DNA from 3 places in the Paenibacillus sp. FSL W7-1279 genome. Region 1 is predicted to be linked to each of the others. Evidence: riboswitches for the same ligand, from Rfam matches in the RefSeq annotation. Region 1 holds a riboswitch; each other region holds the start of a gene.
What was found. A riboswitch is a leader RNA that binds a small molecule or an ion and turns the genes downstream of it on or off. The one in region 1 is predicted to bind cyclic di-AMP.
Positions count from the first base shown of each region.

Region 2: another riboswitch for cyclic di-AMP. It lies ahead of ehuB (ectoine/hydroxyectoine ABC transporter substrate-binding protein EhuB); the one in region 1 lies ahead of MKY82_RS00145 (G5 domain-containing protein).
Region 3: another riboswitch for cyclic di-AMP. It lies ahead of MKY82_RS02420 (hypothetical protein); the one in region 1 lies ahead of MKY82_RS00145 (G5 domain-containing protein).

Region 1 covers NZ_CP150215.1:28,439-35,048, reverse strand. Annotated here, with positions in the region: gene yabG (sporulation peptidase YabG) at 246-1,148, opposite strand; gene rsmA (16S rRNA (adenine(1518)-N(6)/adenine(1519)-N(6))-dimethyltransferase RsmA) at 1,261-2,145, opposite strand; gene rnmV (ribonuclease M5) at 2,142-2,693, opposite strand; gene MKY82_RS00145 (G5 domain-containing protein) at 2,879-4,066, opposite strand; cyclic di-AMP (ydaO/yuaA leader) riboswitch at 4,338-4,552, opposite strand; gene MKY82_RS00140 (TatD family hydrolase) at 4,758-5,522, opposite strand; gene MKY82_RS00135 (HD domain-containing protein) at 5,619-6,610, opposite strand, start outside.
Region 2 covers NZ_CP150215.1:6,544,676-6,551,285, forward strand. Annotated here, with positions in the region: gene ectA (diaminobutyrate acetyltransferase) at 1-148, opposite strand, end outside; gene ehuA (ectoine/hydroxyectoine ABC transporter ATP-binding protein EhuA) at 174-1,031, opposite strand; gene ehuD (ectoine/hydroxyectoine ABC transporter permease subunit EhuD) at 1,046-1,708, opposite strand; gene ehuC (ectoine/hydroxyectoine ABC transporter permease subunit EhuC) at 1,711-2,364, opposite strand; gene ehuB (ectoine/hydroxyectoine ABC transporter substrate-binding protein EhuB) at 2,366-3,199, opposite strand; cyclic di-AMP (ydaO/yuaA leader) riboswitch at 3,577-3,722, opposite strand; gene MKY82_RS29795 (exosporium glycoprotein BclB-related protein) at 4,223-5,122, shown strand; gene MKY82_RS29800 (SDR family NAD(P)-dependent oxidoreductase) at 5,180-5,923, opposite strand; gene MKY82_RS29805 (flavin reductase family protein) at 6,111-6,610, opposite strand, start outside.
Region 3 covers NZ_CP150215.1:571,878-578,487, forward strand. Annotated here, with positions in the region: gene pruA (L-glutamate gamma-semialdehyde dehydrogenase) at 1-1,424, opposite strand, end outside; gene MKY82_RS02410 (proline dehydrogenase family protein) at 1,626-2,546, shown strand; gene MKY82_RS02415 (hypothetical protein) at 2,607-3,071, opposite strand; cyclic di-AMP (ydaO/yuaA leader) riboswitch at 3,755-3,923, shown strand; gene MKY82_RS02420 (hypothetical protein) at 4,058-4,468, shown strand; gene kdpA (potassium-transporting ATPase subunit KdpA) at 4,728-6,407, shown strand; gene kdpB (potassium-transporting ATPase subunit KdpB) at 6,429-6,610, shown strand, end outside.

The DNA of each region.
Region 1 (6,610 bases):
GTCATTTGTCAATTCAAAAACATTAATTATATCAGCATCAAAAATATATTGTCAACGTATTTTTTTTGACCCTGTATTTCTCGTGTGCATTTGCTTTAATATGTGCTAAATTGACAAGCTTTATGTATTTTTTTTGACAACTTTCTTAAAGAATTGAAACAAAAAATAAAAAACCCCAGCTTGTGGGGTTCTTCTCGGGTCTTTCCTCAACGGCCGATAAGCCTCTTTCAGCACACAGTATGAGCCTAACTGACCGAAGGCGTAACCTTCAATGTGGACAAATCCTGCAGCTTGGGCAGACCGATCCGGTAGCTGCCTCTCGTCTCGATTCCGCCCACGCCCTGGCTGCCGCTGATCGTATGATGAACGACATCATGAATGTTCACGGTATCCCTGACCGACGTATAGGCTGCCTTGGCGGCAACGTAGACGGGATCCAGGGCATGAATGAGGATTCGCCCCGGCGAGCTGGCAAAATTGGCTCCTGCCTGCAGCAGCGCTTCAAAATGCGATTGGCACGCTCCGGCTACAATGACCAGGGAATCCAGATTCCGCTCATATTGACGTGCTACCTGAATGGCCGTGACAAAGTTGTGTGAATTTTTATAGCTGTCCAGGCTATATAAATCGTATGGCTGTCGTCTCTTCAGAACTCCATCATGACCTGTAATTACCACGATATCAGGTCTTACCCGCGGAAGAAGACGATATAATGAATCGGCCATCCCCGACTCATTGATATAATGGCCTTCCGCTGGGACCCGAAGCTGATTGTACAAGGTCAAACTCTTCTTCAGGTATTGGAGATCCCCATCCAAATGCAGCACTTTGCCCGGCACGTCAAAATATCCTTTATCCGCAAGCTGGCCGCCTTCGATATTGCGCAGGCTGGCCAGTTGACGCTCGCTCTGCTCCTGTCTGTGCTTCTGCAGGCGGTCCAGCGACTCATTGGCTTTGATCTGTGCCTGCTTTGTTCGTTCGCTTAAGGTGGGATGCGGGACCGTGACCAGATCATCAACGGGAGCATCGGCCAGTAACCGGAATTCCGTCCCTTTGATGACGATATTGTTATTTTGCCGCATGCCTTCTACCCGGAACGTTACATCGCCGCCGTAGGATTTACGAACGACCAAGTCTCCCAAGTTCATCACAACATCACCCCTACCCTATGGTATGGGCCACTGTGACTATTGGTTCTTGGAAACATCAATTTATCGCGTCGAGACCTTCCGCGGGTCTATGGGCGCCCTAATGGCTGTATTAACGAATATCCGCGTTGTACAATATGTTGCTAAGCCGGGCATACTCTTCAATACTAAGGGTCTCGCCGCGCCGTGAAGGCTCGATGCCCGCCTCCTGCAGCAGCTGCTCCAGCCGTTCACGGCCTTCTCCCGGAAAGAACCGGCTCTTCAGATTGTTGGCAATCGTCTTCCTCCGCTGTGCGAAAGAGGCCTGGACCACCTCGAAGAAGAACCTTTCATCTTCTACGCTGACAGGAGGCTGTTCCCGTACCGCCAAGCGAATAACGGCCGAAGCGACATTCGGCTGCGGAATAAACACCGTATGCGGCACAATACAGACCAGCTTAGGCTCACTGTAATATTGAACGGCAATGCTAAGGCTGCCGTAATCCTTGCTTCCCGGTGCGGCCGCCATCCGCTCTGCCACTTCTTTCTGAATCATCACCACGATATTCTCCAGCGGCAGCTTCTCCTCCAGCAGCTTCATGAGAATCGGCGTCGTCACATAATACGGCAGATTCGCAACCACACTTACCTTCGATACGCCCGCAAAATCCTGACGGAACAGCTCATGAAGATCCACCTTCAGGACATCCCCATGATGCACCTTCACATTCTCATAGGGCTCCAGGACCTCCCGCAAGATGGGAATCAGGCGCTGATCAATTTCGACCGCGGTGACGGTTCCTGCCGTCTGTGCCAGCTTCTCGGTTAACGCACCGATCCCAGGACCGATCTCAAGCGCTCCCTTATCTTCATCCAGTCCTGCAGCCTCCACGATTTTATACAATATATTCTGATCGATGAGAAAGTTTTGACCCAGACTCTTCTTGAAGGAGAATCCATGCCGTGAGATGATCTCCTTCGTCCGTCTTGGTGTTGATATATCCTCGATCCGATTCATTGGCTTACGCCCCCTTCTTCCAGCTGTGAAAGTGCGGCCAGAAATTCTTCCCGCGATATTTGAAACATGGCCAATCGTTTATGGAATTGCTTGCTGTTGCAATATCCGATCCCGAGCAGGTTTCCCATCGTCATACGCCTTGCAGCAGCCTCCGGATGGGCTGATAATCCTGCCTCCAGCATGTCCTCCAGACTGATCAGGCTCTCTCCGCCCTCAAAGGAGGTATGTACCCGCTCCAGCGCACGCCGTATCGCTTCTGGCGAGGCATTCTCTACGCCGATATCCCCTTTGCGGGTAGCATCCGCTTCCGGAATAAAGGCATGCTTGCAGCCAGGGACACCCTGATCCACAATTTTGCGGATCCGCTCCCCTGCATGGTCAGGATCGGTTAATATAATAACGCCTCTGCGCTCCTGAGCAAGCGCTATGCGTTTCAGGATTTGTTTATTGATCGCTGAGCCGCCCGTTTCGATCGTATCCGCTTCTACGGCCCGTTTAATGGCAACGGTATCGTCTCTGCCTTCCACAACAATCACTTCTTTAATCATGCGTTTGTTCTCTTCCTTCCCAAGAAAACAGGCTTGTACAACCTCTAGGTTCTACCAACTTAGCCCTATATACTCCGTTCTTAACAAAACAAAAGAAGAGGAAATATTCCCTCTTCTTCATCATTATATATTATAAGCTAAATAGTATAGCATTAGAATGGTATTGTAAATTGGAATTCATGCGTCTAGTTCAATTCAGGTTTAACCGGACCGATCACGTAAACGGTGCGGCCGCTCTTCCGGCCGAAGTTTATGGCCGATTTCAGTGAATCATAATACACATCGATTTTGTTGCCTTTGATGGCACCGCCCGTATCTTCTGCACGACGGAAGCCAATGCCTTCGATATAGACCCACCAGCCGATCGGGATGATGTTAGGATCAACGGCGATGGTGCGTCCTTCTGTAACGCGTGTACCGGATGCAGTGCGTGTACCGATTCCCTGCTGCTCAGCGGAATACGCCGTCATCGACACGTTGTTCAATACCTTGCTGTATTTAAAATCAACGCCTGCCCGAGAAACCACGTTGTTCTCGACAGCCTTGGCGGTCGTTACTTTTTTCGTGCCGGACAATTTAGCCGGTTTAGCCTTTACATCGGTGGCTGCCGCCTGAACGATGACAGGCTTCTCTACTTTTTTCGTGCCAACAGCAATGATTTTATCCTTCGTTCTGCGTTCAATCTCTTGGGAGACCTTCGTCTTGGAAACCAGCTTGCCATTGTGGTAGACCTTCTCATAATGGTTCACCATGAGACCAGGCTCGCCCCGCTGAATAACGCGGTTATCCCCTCTCTCAAGCGATGGGTCGGCTGTTTTGATCACGCGGAAACTGCGATCCTCCGTCTCTTTAACTTTTTGTTTCGTGACGCGAACGACATCGATATTCATATTGCTGGTCAGCTTCGTGTTCTGTGCCGGTTGTACTATATCTTCACCCTGGATCGTAATACCAGCCTCTTTAAGTACATGATCAACCGTATCCTGGGATGTAAATATGGTTTTGGTTGTGCTGCCTACTGTAACTTTGACTGGAATTGCCCGGTCAATGATGATCCGGTCTCCATCCTGGATCGCGCCGTTTAAAGGCATCGAAATCTGATCCTGAGGACTCAACGTGATCGCTTGCTCATCCAGCAATTCCTGCAGCAATGATCCACGTGTTTCTACTGTGGTGACACGACCATCGACGACAAGCTGAACCTCCTTGCCTGCCTGATCATGTACGACCAACGATATGAGAAGTGATACCGTAACGGCACCCATGGCACCGAGCAACATCAGTTGACGCAAATTGTCATGCTTCCATCTCAATGCGTAAGACATGCTGGATGATTGTGATTCATGGGTTTCTTCAGGTTGAAAAATGCCCACTATTCCATCCTCCTTCATAGTCCCGCCGTCTAGGTAAACGCATGAATGCATTTGACGTGACTATAGCAATTTTTCTCACAAGGCGCCCTGCTATCTATCTACACCCTGCGTCAATTCCCGTCTTTCCGTCCATGTACCACCACCCCTTGTTTACCAAGAGTATGATGATCCCCTCTCCATTATTCAAAAATAAAAGAAAGCCATTGAAAGAGTACTAGAGGCTCTAACGTGGCTTCCTGATGATTAGAATCATGGAAATGGTATGCACGAGAATTCCCCTCTTATTTCGCTTACGGAGTTAGCTGTCGGGTTCGGACGTAAGAGAGACGCCCTAGATCCGGATACCCGCTCATGGCGAGATCCTTCAAATTCACCCCAAAGACCCGAAAAAGAAATCAAATACAGCTGCGCGCATTCAGACCAGTATGCACGGCGGTATCGGTTCCCCCGTTCCCCAAAATTTCGGAGATTAAGCGAGACGGTTCATGAAATATTCGGCCGCGATCTGCACATCGCAGCTTCTTATCACTGAAAAGATGATATCCTGTTTGTATGCAGGTTGTAAAGCAACATTCAACCACATTTTCTCATGTAAAAGGTTAAAATATTGTAATATCAACGCCTTTTCTGATTAAAAAACTTTAATTAATCGAAAATGCTCCCTTTTTCATCGCTTTTGCTCTCGTTTTCGTTAAATACCAAATCGTTCCAGCGCATTTTGGGTGGTAATTTGGGCCAATTCCTCATAGGACAACCCTCTAATTTCGGCTGCCGCCTCCGCCACCAATTTTACATAAGCGGTCTCATTTCGTTTCCCGCGGAAGGGATGAGGTGTTAGGTAAGGGGAGTCCGTTTCGATCAATAATCGATCAAGCGGAACCTGCGCCAAAACCTCTTTGGGCTGCTTTGCATTTTTGAAGGTAATCGGCCCGCCAAACGAAATATGGAATCCCATATCGAGACATATTTTGGCCGTTTCCCAGCTTCCGGAGAAGGAATGCATGACACCGCCCACCTCGGAGGCTTTTTCCTCGCGCAAAATTCTCACGATATCTTCATGCGCATCCCGATTATGAATGACAATCGGCATGTTCAATTCCCGGGCCAGTCCGATCTGACGCCGAAGCACTCGGTGCTGAACTTCTTTCGGAGACGTATCCCAATAATAGTCCAAACCGATCTCTCCTATAGCCACCACTTTCTCGTGACTGCACAAAGAGGCGATCCAATCCAGGTCCTGATCCTCCATGGTAATGGCGTCTACAGGATGCCAGCCTACCGCTGCATATATAAAATCATAAGTTTCTGCCAGCTTCATCGTAGTCGGAATCGTCTCCCGGTTAAATCCAATATTGATCATCCGGGTCACACCGGCTTCGAGTGCCCGCTGGATTGCCTCTTCCCGGTCTTCGTCGAATTGGGGAGCATCCATATGAGTGTGCGTGTCGAACAACATAAAATCCACACTCTCCTTCCTGTCGTTTCTGTGTCGTATATCTTCCATTAGCTGGGTAAATTGCAGATAAACCAAATGTTCCTGTATTCTACCTAGCTAATGTTGTTGTTTGAAAACACTGGCTATCTTCTCCGGCATTTGAGCCAGCAGCGGACTTACCTTCTCCTCCGGATAATAAAGGTGGTACCGTCCTTTATGAATGCCGCTGATCGAGCGTACAATATCGGATACCTCCGAGATTTCCTTCAGCTCATCATGCCGATCCAGAAGCAGGATTTGCTTCTCGTTAAGCGGCATATCGGAATGAACCTTATCATAAGGAAGATCCGTTGGAAAATCAATCTCCAGGTCATATTCCGGATGCAATCCCACGGCACTGAATGCGTGGCGTATCCCGTCGATGGTCTCCAGATCGATGTTGTCGATTTCTACATATTTGTAGAGCTTTCGGTGCATGAAACGGCCGCATAATTCGCTAAGAAGAGGATCTTCCTCCTCCGTCCATTGCAGAAAGGCCGTTTGGATCAGAGCTTCATCAAGGCGCAGATATTGATTCACCCCGATATTCCCCGAAAACAACGCAGGAAGCGGTTCGATCATGAAACGAAAAGCATATCCACGGTCATGCAGTTCCTTGGCCCGGCGGAAAATTTGGCGCAGGATAATTTCGGAGCTTCGGGTGACAGGATGAAAATACACCTGCCAGTACATCTGATACCTTGACATCAGGTAATCCTCTACGGCATGCATACCCGATTCCTTCACGACGACCCGATCCCGGTACGGCCGCAGCATCCGCAAGATCCGGTCAATATCAATCGTTCCGTAATTGACTCCCGTATAATACGCATCCCTTAACAAATAATCCATCCGGTCTGCATCCAGCGGACTAGTGACCAGGTTTATCACAATCGGCTTGTCGTAGGTTTTGTTAATAACCGAAGCCACTTTCTCGGGGAAATCCGCTCCAAGCTCCCGCAGTACCTGATTGACGCAAGTATCCCCAAGCAGGATCCGGCATGTCCAATCCTCGTGATTCATATGAAAAGCTTCTTCTATAGAATGAGAAAAGGGCCCATGCCCCAAAT
Region 2 (6,610 bases), 980 kb from region 1:
TATCATGGAAGTAATCTCCAAGCAGCATGTAGCAATAGGGAGAGTTCAGATCAAGCGATCCGGTGTCGCGTATAAGCTCCCACACCCGGGTACCATCCCGGGCTTTCGGTCTTCGGTAAACAATTTCGGTATCGGTATCCACAGCCATTCTATACAATCACCTCTTTCCAGAACTAATTTCCGTTGGAACGGAATCGCTGCAGGAAGCTCTGCAGCCGCTCGCTCTGGGGATTATCGAATATCTCCTCCGGCGTGCCCTGCTCAACGATCCTTCCCTCGGCTCCGAAGATGACGCGGTCGGCGATTTCCTTCGCAAAATCCATCTCATGCGTAATCAGCATCATGGCCATTTCGCCTTCCTCCGCGATTTCCCGGATGACCTCCAGCACTTCGCCGACCAGCTCCGGATCAAGCGCAGAGGTCACCTCGTCAAACACCATAACCTTTGGCCGCATGACCAGCGCTCTGGCGATGGCAACCCGCTGCTTCTGGCCCCCGGACAGATTGGACGGGTACATCTTCAATTTGTCGGCCAAACCGACCTTACTGAGCATGGAGACGGCCCGCTCCTCCGCCTCCTCCTTGGATAAACCCAGCACTTTGCGCGGGGCCTCCGTCACATTCCGAAGCACGTTCATGTGCGGGAACAGATTGAAATGCTGAAAGACCATGCCGACATTGCAGCGCATCCGGTGCAAATGCTTTTCATTGGCCCGAACCAGCTTGCCCTTCTCTTCCATATGCCAGAGCAGCTCACCATCAACCTCGATGGTTCCCTCGGTGGGTTCTTCCAGCGTCATCAGCATCCGGCCCATCGTTGTTTTGCCTGATCCGCTCGGACCGATCACAGCCACCTTTTCTCCAGGCTGCATCTCCAGATCGATGCCTTTAAGCACCTGTAGATCACCAAACGACTTGGTCACGCCGGTATATTTCACAATCGGCTTTGTACCCGTAGCGGTAACGGGATTTCCCTCCTGCTGCGGCACCTTCGACGCTTCCGCCTGCTCATCGATCACAACGGCATTCAATTGATTCCCTCCTTTTATTTTCCACGCTGCAGATTCATGCGTTTTTCCAGCCTTTGCACAAGCAATGAGGCGATATAACTGATGACCAGGAACAGAATCCCGACCATCGTATACGGTTCAAATGCACGGAACGACTGCGACACGATATTTTTAGCCGTCAGCATCATCTCCACAAGCGTTATGGCGCATAGAATCGGCGTCTCTTTAAACATAACAATCAAATAATTACCCAGTACCGGAATGATCGGCGGCACCGCTTGCGGCAGGATAATACTTCGCCAGGTTTGGGCTTTCGTGTAATTCAGTGCTGTGGCAGCCTCCCATTGTCCCTTCGGCACTCCCTCGATTCCGGATCGGTACACCTCGGACAGATATGTGCTGTAATGCAGCCCGAGACCGATCACCCCGGCATAGAAGGCCGGAATGGAGATTCCGGTAAGAAGCGGCAGGCTGTAATACAGGAAGAAGACCTGCACCAGCAGCGGTGTATTGCGAATGAATTCGATCATTCCTTTGGTTATTAGTGACAGCACCTTAAACCGACTCCGCGCTGCAAAAGCAAGCAGCAATCCGATGATCAATGCCACCGCGAAAGCGCAGATCGTCACCCATACCGTCATTTTTAATGCACTCAAGAGCTGGGGCAGGATATCCCATACATAGTTCCAATCCCACATGACTATAACCTCCCCGCTGTCCATTTACGCTCCAGCAGTCGAACTGCCAGCGAAACGAGCGTAGCAATGACAAAATACATGAGGAGCAGCAGCACCAGAATCTCGGTCGTCCAGGAGATGTAATTATTGCGGAGCACCATCGCCTGATACGTTAAATCCGCCATCGTGATGAAATAAACCAGTGAGGTGGATTTGATGAGCTCCACAAGCTGATTCCCGAAAGGGGGAAGCATTCGCAGGGACGCTTGAGGCAATATGACATTCCACAGTCTTTGCCAAGGCTTCAGATTAAGCGCTACAGCGGCTTCCCATTGTCCTTTCGGAACGGCCAACACGGCGCTGCGAACGATTTCCGAGCCGTATGCGCCGAAGTTCAGCCCGATCGCGAGGATCGCAGCCAGCATTTTCGGAAGCTCGACGCCGATGAACGGAAGGGCGAAATACAACCAGAACAGCTGCACCAGCAAGGAGGTCCCCCGAAAGACTTCCACGTACCCGGCTGTCAACGTGCGAATGATCCACAGCTTCGACAGTCGGCATAACCCGGCTGCAAAGGACATCACGACCGCAAGAATGGCTGAAAAGAAAGCAACTACAATCGTGATCTCCGCCCCTTTCAACAGCGTAGGGAGAAAATCAATCCACGAATTCGGCATGCTATTCCCCGCAAAGGGCAGCGGCCGTCATCTCGCCCGGGAGCTCTTCTTCTGTGAACCCGAACTTCTGCAAAATTTCCAGCAGCTCGCCCGACTCCTTCATTTTTTGAAGCTCCGCATTATAAGCCTCCTGGAACTCGGTATCCGCTTGGCGGAAAGCCGTAGCTCCATAACCGCGAACGCTTTCGCCGTCGATGACCGGCTGCTCGAAATCAGCCACGCGTTCGATGCTGTCGTCGCTGGCCGAATCCAGCATCGCCTGCAGGGACGGCCCCGTCATGGTAATTGCATGCACCCGGTCTGCCTGAAGGGCGCTAATGGCCGAGGCTTGATCGGGGACCTGCACAATCCGGTCCGTAGGAATACCGGACTTTTCCATGTAGCCGATTTCGACCGCACCGGTCATAACGGCGACTTTAGCTTGGTCATGATTGGCAATATCCTCATAACTTCCGAGTCCCAGCGGATTCCCTTGCTTCACCGCAATGGCTTCCCCGATGCTGTACTCCGGATTAGCAAACAATACGGCAGAGCAGCGATCCGGATTAATGAACATGCCTGCGGTAATTAGATCAAACCGCTCGGCCTGCAGTCCGGCAACCAGCGATCCGAATTCCGTAAGCTCTCCCCTCATTTCCTTGATGCCAAGCCGCTCCAAAATAACCCTCGCAATCTCAACCGCTTCTCCTGTCAGCTCCCCGTTGGCCTCTTTATAGGCATAAGGCTTCTCATTCGCAAATCCCACGGTGATATACCCCTGCTCAATGGCTTGCTCCAATGTACTCCCTTTGTCGCCGCAAGCCGCAAGCGACACCCCCATAATCAATGACAACATCAGTACAACCACTCTCTTCAAAACTTCCCACAACCTTTCATTATGACTTTGGTATTCTTAAAAATGGCATGTTGAAATTATCCATGTTAACACATATGTTAACTAGGATTTAAGCATATTCAGATACCTTGCATGGGTCGGACCTTCAGGGAAGATGATTCATCCATCTCCTTCCACGCTTAAACCCAATGCCATCTGACCGATTTAATTGGTTTTGGTTAAACATTTGCAGGCCTTGCCCCTCCTCTTTAGCAGAATACAAAAAGACCACCAAACAGGGGATCTAGACATAGCTCCGCCAGCAGGGGGTCAAAAAATAGAGAAAAGGCCCCTAAAGAGAATTAAGGGCCTTTGTTATGAACATCCATTATGTATGCAAGACCCATCCACTGCTGACGAGGTTAGCTGACGGACTCGGGTAAGATGGTACCCTACACTCGTGATTCCAAGTGACTCGCCCCTGATGAAACTGGTTCCCCCGCTTTCCGGAAAATGTATGCCGGAAACTAAGCGTGTGTCCATGATAAAGGGAACTTCAGGAAAAGTCAAACCCCTTTAACCGCTTTTTCTGGAAATTCAGAGGCGGAAGTTCCGCTCTTCCAGGGCCTATGACAAGCATGAAAAATGCCTCATTCAAGCCTCTCCCCCAACGATGCAGTAATTTTATTCCAGTCTCATTTTTCGCTATATAGCAGGCATTTGCCATGCCTCCCTTACTCATTCATGTGGTGGATCGTTTATGCCATGAATTACATTCGGATTGTGAAAGCTTTCCCCACACATTTACGGCGTAAATACGGCGCAAATTTTTTTTTTTGAACCGCTGCGTACCGAGCCTATGAATATCGTAGGGAAATCCGAAATTCATCCTATAGTTTTGCTATTCGTCAATAGATGAATGCCTCCGAGGCTAGCGTACATTCTGGAAATTATAGGTGTTTATCTATCATTTATGCGCTATTAACCCATGCCGTACCGAGAGTATTTGCGTAGTATAGAACAAATCTAAAGGAGGTGCTTCATTTGGAACGTTCTTCTAGAAAGAGAAAATTGTGTGCTCTTAAAAAAATAGAGAAAAAAGTCATTCATGCGAAGAAAAAGCATTGCCCGTCTCATGGTCATGGTGATCATAAAGGCCACGGAGGTCGTAAAGACCATGCTTGTATTGTTAAAAAGCGTCGATGCCCAAGAGCTATCCGTGGACCTGTAGGTCCTCAGGGTCCTATCGGACCGGTTGGACCGGTCGGACCTATCGGGCCTGTGGGACCTGCCGGACCGACAACTGGTATTGCAGGACCTGCTGGACCTGCTGGACCTGTCGGGCCTGTTGGACCTGTCGGACCTGCGGGACCTACTGGAGCTACTGGAGCTACTGGGGCAACAGGGGCTACAGGAGCAGCCGCCGGAGGAGCCATCATCCCATTCGCATCCGGCATACCGCTTGCTCTGACCACCGTTTTAGGCGGATTAGTCGGATCCGTTGGTCTCGTAGGATTTGGTAACTCGGCCAATACGTTTACGCTGGCTGGCGGTACGATTGACCTCACTGGAGCCGCTGGAACTCTGCTTAACATGGCGTTTAACACGCCACGAGCCGGTACCATCACTGGCATCTCCGCTACCTTTAGCACTACTGTGGCGCTTTCCCTGCTGGGAACTACCGTTACAATTACAGCACAACTGTACAGTGCGCCGGCTACAAGCAACATTTTCGCACCGGTACCAGGCGCTCTTGTTACGCTGGCTCCGCCTCTTACGGGCGTTCTCGCTCTCGGTACGGTAAGCAACGGCTTCGTAGAAGGCCTGGCTATTCCGGTGCCGGCCAATACACGCCTGTTAATGGTATTCTCGGCAACCGCAGCTGGCGCAACACTTGTCACTGCAGTGGCAGGTTACGGCAGCGCTGGTGTCAGCATTATATAAGTTTCGTTTTCCACCTGCAACAAAAAGCCCCGATTTTATATCGGGGCTTTGCTTTATTTACACGGCTGTATATCCGCCATCCACCAGCAAGCTCGTGCCTGTAATGAAGGACGCATCTTCACTGGCGAGGAACAACACGGCTTTGGCTACTTCTTCCGGCTGTCCCAAGCGGCCCATCGGATGAAGGCCGACCAGGTGCTGGGTGATCGCTTCCGTTCTTCCCTGAATAAGAGGAGTATCGATATATCCCGGACATACGGCATTAACCCGGATCCCTTTAGGAGCATAATCTGCGCTCATCGACTGGGTTAACAGCTTAACGCCTCCCTTAGCGGAAGCATAGGCGGTAACGCCCGCTTTTCCGACATGGCTATGGATTGAGCCGCAGTTTACGATCGCCCCTCCGGTTCCTTGGGATAACATTTGCTGGATTACATATTTATCGCACAGGAACACTCCTGTCAGATTAATATCAATCGTTCTTTGCCAGTTGTCCATCGACAACTGATCGGCAGGAGCATCATGAGCAATGCCTGCATTGGCGAACAATACATCGACACGGCCAAAATGCTCAACCGTCTGCTTCACCATATTTGCAACTTCCTGTTCTTGGGTTACATCCGTTTTAACGAACAGCGTTTCAAAGCCTGCCCCTCTTAATTCATCGGAAACTGCTTGTCCCCGGTCCGAATAATCAGCGATAACAACCTTGGCTCCCTCTTCCACAAAAAGCCTTACCGCTGCTTCGCCGATCCCGCTGGCGCCTCCCGTCACAATGACAACCTTGGATTCAAACTTCATTTGTCGACCACTCCTATTTTGTGAATTCATCATATCAGCTCCACATTCATGTAGAGTTTGCATACTTCAGGCATGATATTCCACAAGCCCCTTTTCTTTCTTAAACCTACGTAGTATCGAATGACGGCATATGAATTCATAACTTGATATTCGCTGCGTCCTAACCTTTTTATCCGCCCGTCCGTTGTTATACCGGCCGCTCGATCGTAAACATCTCTCCCAGTGCAGAATAGATGTTTCCCGCCATACGGCTGACAGGCTTCAACTTGGCAGCGTCAATCCGGCCTTGCTCGTATAGCTCCTCCGAAACATGAAAGCGGACTACGCGGGCAATCAGCAGATCGGCAGCAGGCAGCTGATCCGCGCCATTCAACGTGACCACCTGCTCCAGCACGCATTCCATGCGAATCTTGGATTCCAGAACGCCGGGAACCTTAACAACCTCGCTTACGACGGGGGTTAGTTTGGTTCGGTCAAGCTCACTCTCGTCCGGAGGCAGGTTCGCCGCCGTTTCATTCACGGCCTCAACGTTGTCTTCGTCCACGATGTGGATGACAAGCTCGCCGCTTTGCATGGCATTTCTCGCTGTATCCTTCGCCGTGCCGTTCTTCCGTTGAACGGAAACGGACAGCATGGGCGGATTGCTCGTCAGAATGGAGAAATAACTGAACGGCGCGGCATTCAGCA
Region 3 (6,610 bases), 540 kb from region 1:
GTGCATTTCCGGTTCAAATACAGGTTGCCGACATGGAAGTCGCGCCGGGCTTGCTCCAGGTGCGCGCGGTTGTTCGAGATCACCGCGCCGGTCAGCCCATAATCGGTATTGTTGGCGAATCGGATCGCTTCGTCGAAGGAGGCTGCCTTCGTGAAGGCCACGACCGGACCAAAGATTTCCTCCTGGGAAATACGGGCGGTGCTGGCGACGTCCGCGAAGATCGTCGGCTGTATGAAATACCCCTCCGGATCGCCGGGAAAACCGCCAAGCACCAGCCTACCTTCGCTTTTCCCGATTTCGATATAGTCGAGAATTTTACGGTACGCCTTATCGTCGATGACGGGTCCTACCTGAGCCTCGGCATTGGAGGGGCTTCCGATCACCAGCTTCTTGGAGCGGTCGATCACCTTCTGCAGCACGATATCATAGACGTCCTCGTGCACGATGGCTCTGGAGCAGGCAGAGCATTTCTGACCGGAGAAGCCGAATGCGGAAGCGGCAATCGCGTCCGCCGCGAGCTCCAAATCGGCTTCGTTGTCCACGATGATTGCGTCTTTCCCGCCCATTTCGGCGATGACGCGCTTAATCCATCGTTGCCCCGGCTGCGTCTTGGCCGCGCGTTCCTGAATCCGCAGTCCGACGTCGCGTGACCCCGTAAAGCTGATAAATCTGGTCAATGGGTGATCCACCAAATAGTCGCCCACTTCCTGACCCGGGCCAGGCAGGAAATTAACGACGCCCGGAGGCAGGCTGACCTCTTCCAGTAGCTCTACGAATTTAGCGGCTATGACCGGGGTGGTGCTGGCTGGCTTCAGCACAACGGTGTTGCCGGAGACGATGGCAGCCGTTGTCATGCCGGCCATAATCGCGAGCGGGAAGTTCCACGGCGGAATGACGATGCCGACGCCAAGCGGGATGTAATAGAGATGATTCTCTTCCTCCTCGTGGACCGTCAGCGGCTGGGGCGCGCTCAGGCGCTGCATTTCGCGTGCATAGAATTCCATGAAATCGATCGCCTCGGCCGTATCGGCGTCGGCTTCGGCACGCGTCTTGCCGGCTTCGAGAGTCATGAGCGCGGAGAACTCGAGCTTTCGCCGCCGCATGATCGCCGCGGCTTTGAACAGATAGCGTGCCCGTTCGCTCGGCTCGGTGTGCTTCCACGTCTCAAAGGTACGCGCTGCCGTCTGAATGGCTTGTTCGGCAAGCTCGGTATCCGCCTGGGACACGACGCCGATGACTTGGCGTTTGCGCGCCGGATTGACCGAATTTGCGGTGCGCTCCGTATGGATTTTGGCACCGCCGATGACCAGCGGGTACGATTGGCCAAGCTCGGCTTCGACCCCGGATAACGCCGCGTCGTATAACTTGTTGTTCCATTCGTTGTTGAAGTCCATAAATGGTTCGTTCCGAAAAGATGCTCGCATGGGGAGGCCCCTCCTTAACATGATATGAATCGAAGCTTCTGGCCAATGGTCCAGCTGCGAATGCGTCATGGTGGCATGGTTAGGAACTCCTGGTGAAAACCTCTATGTAAGATATGTATGTCTTCCTGCATGCCGTCATGATTTTTGCATATGAGTTAGATAGAGTGCATTTTTGGTTTACCTTGCAGAGGGGGCGCGCGCATGGACGGAACCGAGCTTTACCGCAAAGTGATCCTGACGGTGTCCAGCAATAAACTCGTGAAATGGTTGTCGATCAAGTACGGCCGGAAATTGGCGGGCCGATTCATTGCCGGCGATACCTTGGATGAGGCGCTGGATGAAATCGAGAGGCTGAACGCGAAGGGCATTCTTGTCACGCTGGACCATCTGGGGGAGGGCATCCGGACGCTGGACGAAGCAGCCGGGTATCGGGAGGAATATTTGAAGCTGGTGGAAGGGATCGCGAGGCGTGGAGTGCAGTCGAACGTATCGTTGAAACCGACGCAGATGGGCATGGCGCTGGATCTGGAGAAGGCGTACGAGAACATCAAAATGGTGGCGAAAAAGGCGAAAGAGCACCGTAATTTCGTTCGTCTGGATATGGAGGATTCGCCGTACACCCAGGCGACGATTGATATGACGCTGCGGCTCCATAAGGAGGGGCTGACCAACGTGGGGACCGTAATGCAAGCCTACTTGTTCCGTACGGAGGAGGACGTCAAGAATTTGATGCGTGCCGGCGTAAATCTGCGGTTGGTCAAGGGGGCGTACAAAGAGCCGGGAACCATCGCCTTTCAGCAGAAGCGGGAGGTCATTGACAACTATAAGAAGTTGATCAAAATGCATTTTGATCAGGGAGCCTACGTCGCGATTGCTTCGCACGACGACAACATCATCGACTGGGTGAAGGTGTTTGCCGAGCAGAGCCGCATAGACAAACAGGACTATGAATTTCAGATGCTGTACGGACTGAGGATGAACGATCAGGCTGCCCTGGCACAGGACGGCTACCGTATCCGGTGTTATATGCCCTACGGAACGATGTGGTACCCGTATTTCACCCGGCGGCTGGCAGAGAAGCCGGCCAACCTGATGATGGTGCTCAAGAATATGTTCAAGTGAGCGGGGGGAAAACAACCAATTGCAATGGAGAGAGAACGGTAGCTCTTTCTAGCAGCTGTCCTAGAAGGAATAATATGCCTCCGAGCAGTCCATCAGGAAGGAACGCTCCAGCGGCAGGCTGCCTAACCGCATACGGGTGATGTGCTGTTGCAGATTGGCCTCCAGATCGGCGAGGGCCGATACGGCGAGCTGCATTCGTGCGGATCCCCACTGCTGCTGCTTCTGGGCATAGCGAATGGCCTCGGTCACGGGCATACCTCTCAGCCTCGTAAAGACGGATGCCCAGCGGATCAGATCCGCGAATTCTCTTGTGCTTGGCAGGGCATATTCGGCATACCCGGCCGCGTCTTTGCAGCTGATTTTGAACAACCCGCAGTTCCAATCTCGGTCGCTCCAGGGGATAAAGCGTTCAGCCGAGCACCGGTCGAAACGAAATATCTCCATGCAGCGGATGAGCTCTGCATTTAATGCAGGCGATGCGGTTTCGATGACGGGAGCCAGTGCGGCCTCGATGAGTTTCGTCATGATCTGCGCTCCTTTATAGGAATGTTATATGCACGGCAAAAAGGCCTGGTGAGCAGAGTAACCCCGCTCTCCAGGCCTATTTATCGTTAGTGGCCCTGCTACAGTGGCTGCTTCGCTTAAGGCTCGGGAGCTCAGCGTAAACGAGTGTTTCGAATGATGGATGAATCATACGCCGGAGGAATCTAAAAGTAAATGGCCATATTGGACGGATACATTCCGAAAATCGATGAAAACCGTAAAAGAAAACGCGTACATTCGGTTGTGTCATCTATTATCATGGCAAAATCTCGGTATCTCGATATATTGCGATAAATACAAGAAAACAAGAGAAATACATAGTATAGAGCAGGATTCAAGAGATAATGGAGCGAAACCGGACAGATCCTGTTCGACATAACGCCCCACGTGTTTCTGCTCACATTTACTTCCTGTAAGGCCGGACGTATGATACGAACTATGAATTGACGGACATCGGCAGCAGGCATACGGGCAGCCGTTCCATGAAGACCTAAAGGCTGTGTGGGAGCTGCCGGGTTCTTTATGGATCGAATCTCGGGCGAGGGCACCATGGGCCTTCGCTGGAAATGCAGGATGATGCGACTCTCACCGCTCGAACCTGATGCTGTGCTGTTTTGCCGGGCCTGAATGTTAGTCAATCGCTAATAGAATAACATGCTACTCGTTTTTAATTTTCGCTGAGTCCTTGAATGGAAAAGGAACGGGGGAACCAGTCGGGAGATAAACTTGATCTCTCAGGGGTGAATCCCATGGACAAGATAACGGTCTATGGGTAGGGCGACTCTCACGCCCGAATCCGTCAGCTAACCTCGTAAGCGTATCGAGAGAGGCAACGATTGTCGTGGACTTGGGCCACGGTGTATTTCACCGTGTTCTGATGAAGAAGCCTGCGGGAAGAGTTCTTCTCTTTCCCCAGGCTTCTTTGTTGTTGTCTTCTCTTTCTGAACTTTTTAGGAGGAGAACAAAAGATGGAGAAACCGCAGGAGTTTATCCTAGTATCCGCGCCGAACAAGGCCGGGGAAGAATTTATCCGCAAGTTGATCTATATGGACATTTCGTTTGCGGCCATAGCCAACAACCGGGTTGAGCAGGAGAGGCTGCGGGAACTAGGCTGCACCAACATGATCGTTATCGATACAAGGGATGAACAAACCTGGATCATTCCCGAGTTTCCCGTCAGCAAGGTGTATTTGTTCGAGAGCAGCTTGAACCTGTGCTGCCGCTATTTACGGATCTGCCGGACATGGACGACGGAGTCGATTTATGTGATTACCCATTCCAGCAATCCGCGATTGATATATAAGGGACTGGGGGCCGATGTGGTGCTTCATACGAACCATCATCAGGTATCCTTCCTGACTTCATCCATTGTCAGCTAAGCGTCTTGGCTGATGTGACCATGAGGTTTTAGGAGGTTGTATTCATGCAGGATTTATATATGGTGCTTATCTTGGGAGGAACCTACGGACTGCTCATGCTGTTTATGTTCTGGTGCGGACGCGTGGTTTCGGAACCGGAGGTGGATTAGTCGTGATGATCATTTTAATATGCACGCTCTTTATTTTTCTATATTTGATTTACGCGCTGCTTCATCCTGAAAAATTCTAGGGAAACAGCTGAAGGAGGAAGGCATTCGTCATGGGCATTTTACAAATTGCCATCGTTATACTCGTTCTGGTGCTGCTGGTAAAGCCGCTCGGAACTTATCTATATCAGGTGTTTCGCAATGAGGGGAATGGAACGGATAAATGGTTCTCCTGGTTGGAGAAACCGATCTTCGCACTGATTGGGTTGAAAGAACGCAAGGGAATGACATGGAAAGGGTATGCCGTCAGCTTTGTGATAACGAATATCGTGCTCGTGTCGGCGGGGTATTTGATTCTGCGGATACAGAGAGTATTGCCCTTCAACCCGAACGGTATCGACAATATGGAATCGACCTTGTCGTTCAATACGATCATCAGCTTTATGACGAATACGAATCTCCAGCATTACAGCGGGGAGTCGGGATTATCCTATATGGCCCAGATGGCCGTCATTACGATGATGATGTTCGCGTCCGCGGCGACCGGGCTATGCGTGGCGATTGCGTTTATCCGGGCGGTGACCAGCAAGGGTACAACCGTCGGCAACTTTTTTGAAGATTTCGTCAAAGCCCACACCCGGGTGTTTATTCCGGCCGCATTTATCATTGCGATGGTACTGGTTGCGCTGCAGGTGCCGCAGACTTTGCAGCCTACGCTCAGCGTCACGACGCTTGAAGGAAGCGAGCAGCAAATAGCGGTGGGACCGGTGGCTGCGCTGGAATCGATCAAGCATCTGGGCACCAATGGGGGCGGGTTTATGGGGGCCAACTCGGCGCATCCGTTCGAGAACCCGTCCCCGCTGACCAATGTGATCGAGATCCTGTGCATGTGGAGCCTCGGGGCGGCGCTTCCTTACACATTTGGTTTGTTCGCGAAGAGCCGTAAGCAGGGCTGGATTATTTTCTCGGTAATGATGACCTTGTTTATCGGATTCCTGTCCTTGAACTATGCGGCTGAAACGAACGGCAATCCGGCGCTGAACCAGCTGGGTATGGATACCTCCCAAGGCAGCATGGAGGGCAAGGAGGTCCGGTTCGGGATCGCCCAGTCCTCCCTGTTCACCACGGTGACGACCGCGGCCACGACCGGGTCGGTCAACAACATGCATGATACGCTCACGCCGCTTGGCGGGATAACGCCGCTATCCCTGATGATGCTGAACTCCGTTTTTGGCGGAAAAGGCGTCGGGCTAATGAACATGCTCATGTATGCGATATTGGCGGTGTTCCTGGCTGGTCTTATGGTTGGCCGAACACCCGAATTTCTAGGGAGAAAAATAGAGGCGCGGGAGATGAAGCTAATTGCGGTTGTTATCCTGGTGCATCCATTGATCATTCTGGCTCCGACCGCACTTGCGCTGATGACGGATGCGGGGCAGGCGGGCATTGCCCATGCGGGCTTTCATGGCATCTCGCAGGTATTGTACGAATACACGTCTTCCGCGGCTAATAACGGTTCCGGATTTGAGGGACTGTCGGATAACACGCCGTTCTGGAACGTGACAACCGGACTGGTCATGCTATTCGGACGTTACATTTCGATGATCGCCTTGCTGGCAGTGGGCGGCTCGTTGATGCGGAAGCAATGGGTTCCCGAGACGCTCGGAACGTTCCGGACAGATAATAAGCTGTTTGCCGGCATTCTGATCGCGACGGTTCTGATTATCGGTGCATTGACCTTCCTGCCAGTACTTGTGCTCGGTCCGATTGCTGAGCATCTGACGATCCGTTAATAGAAAAGGTGGCCTATTTCCATGAATAATACGAGAAAAAAAGCGATGTCCCAAGAGATGGTCCGTCAGGCGCTGAAAGACAGCCTCACGAAGCTGAATCCCGTCCTGATGATGAGAAATCCGGTCATGTTTGTTGTGGAGGCCGGGACGCTGGTTGTTCTGTTGATGACGTTATTTCCATCCTATTTCGGAACAGAGGGCAG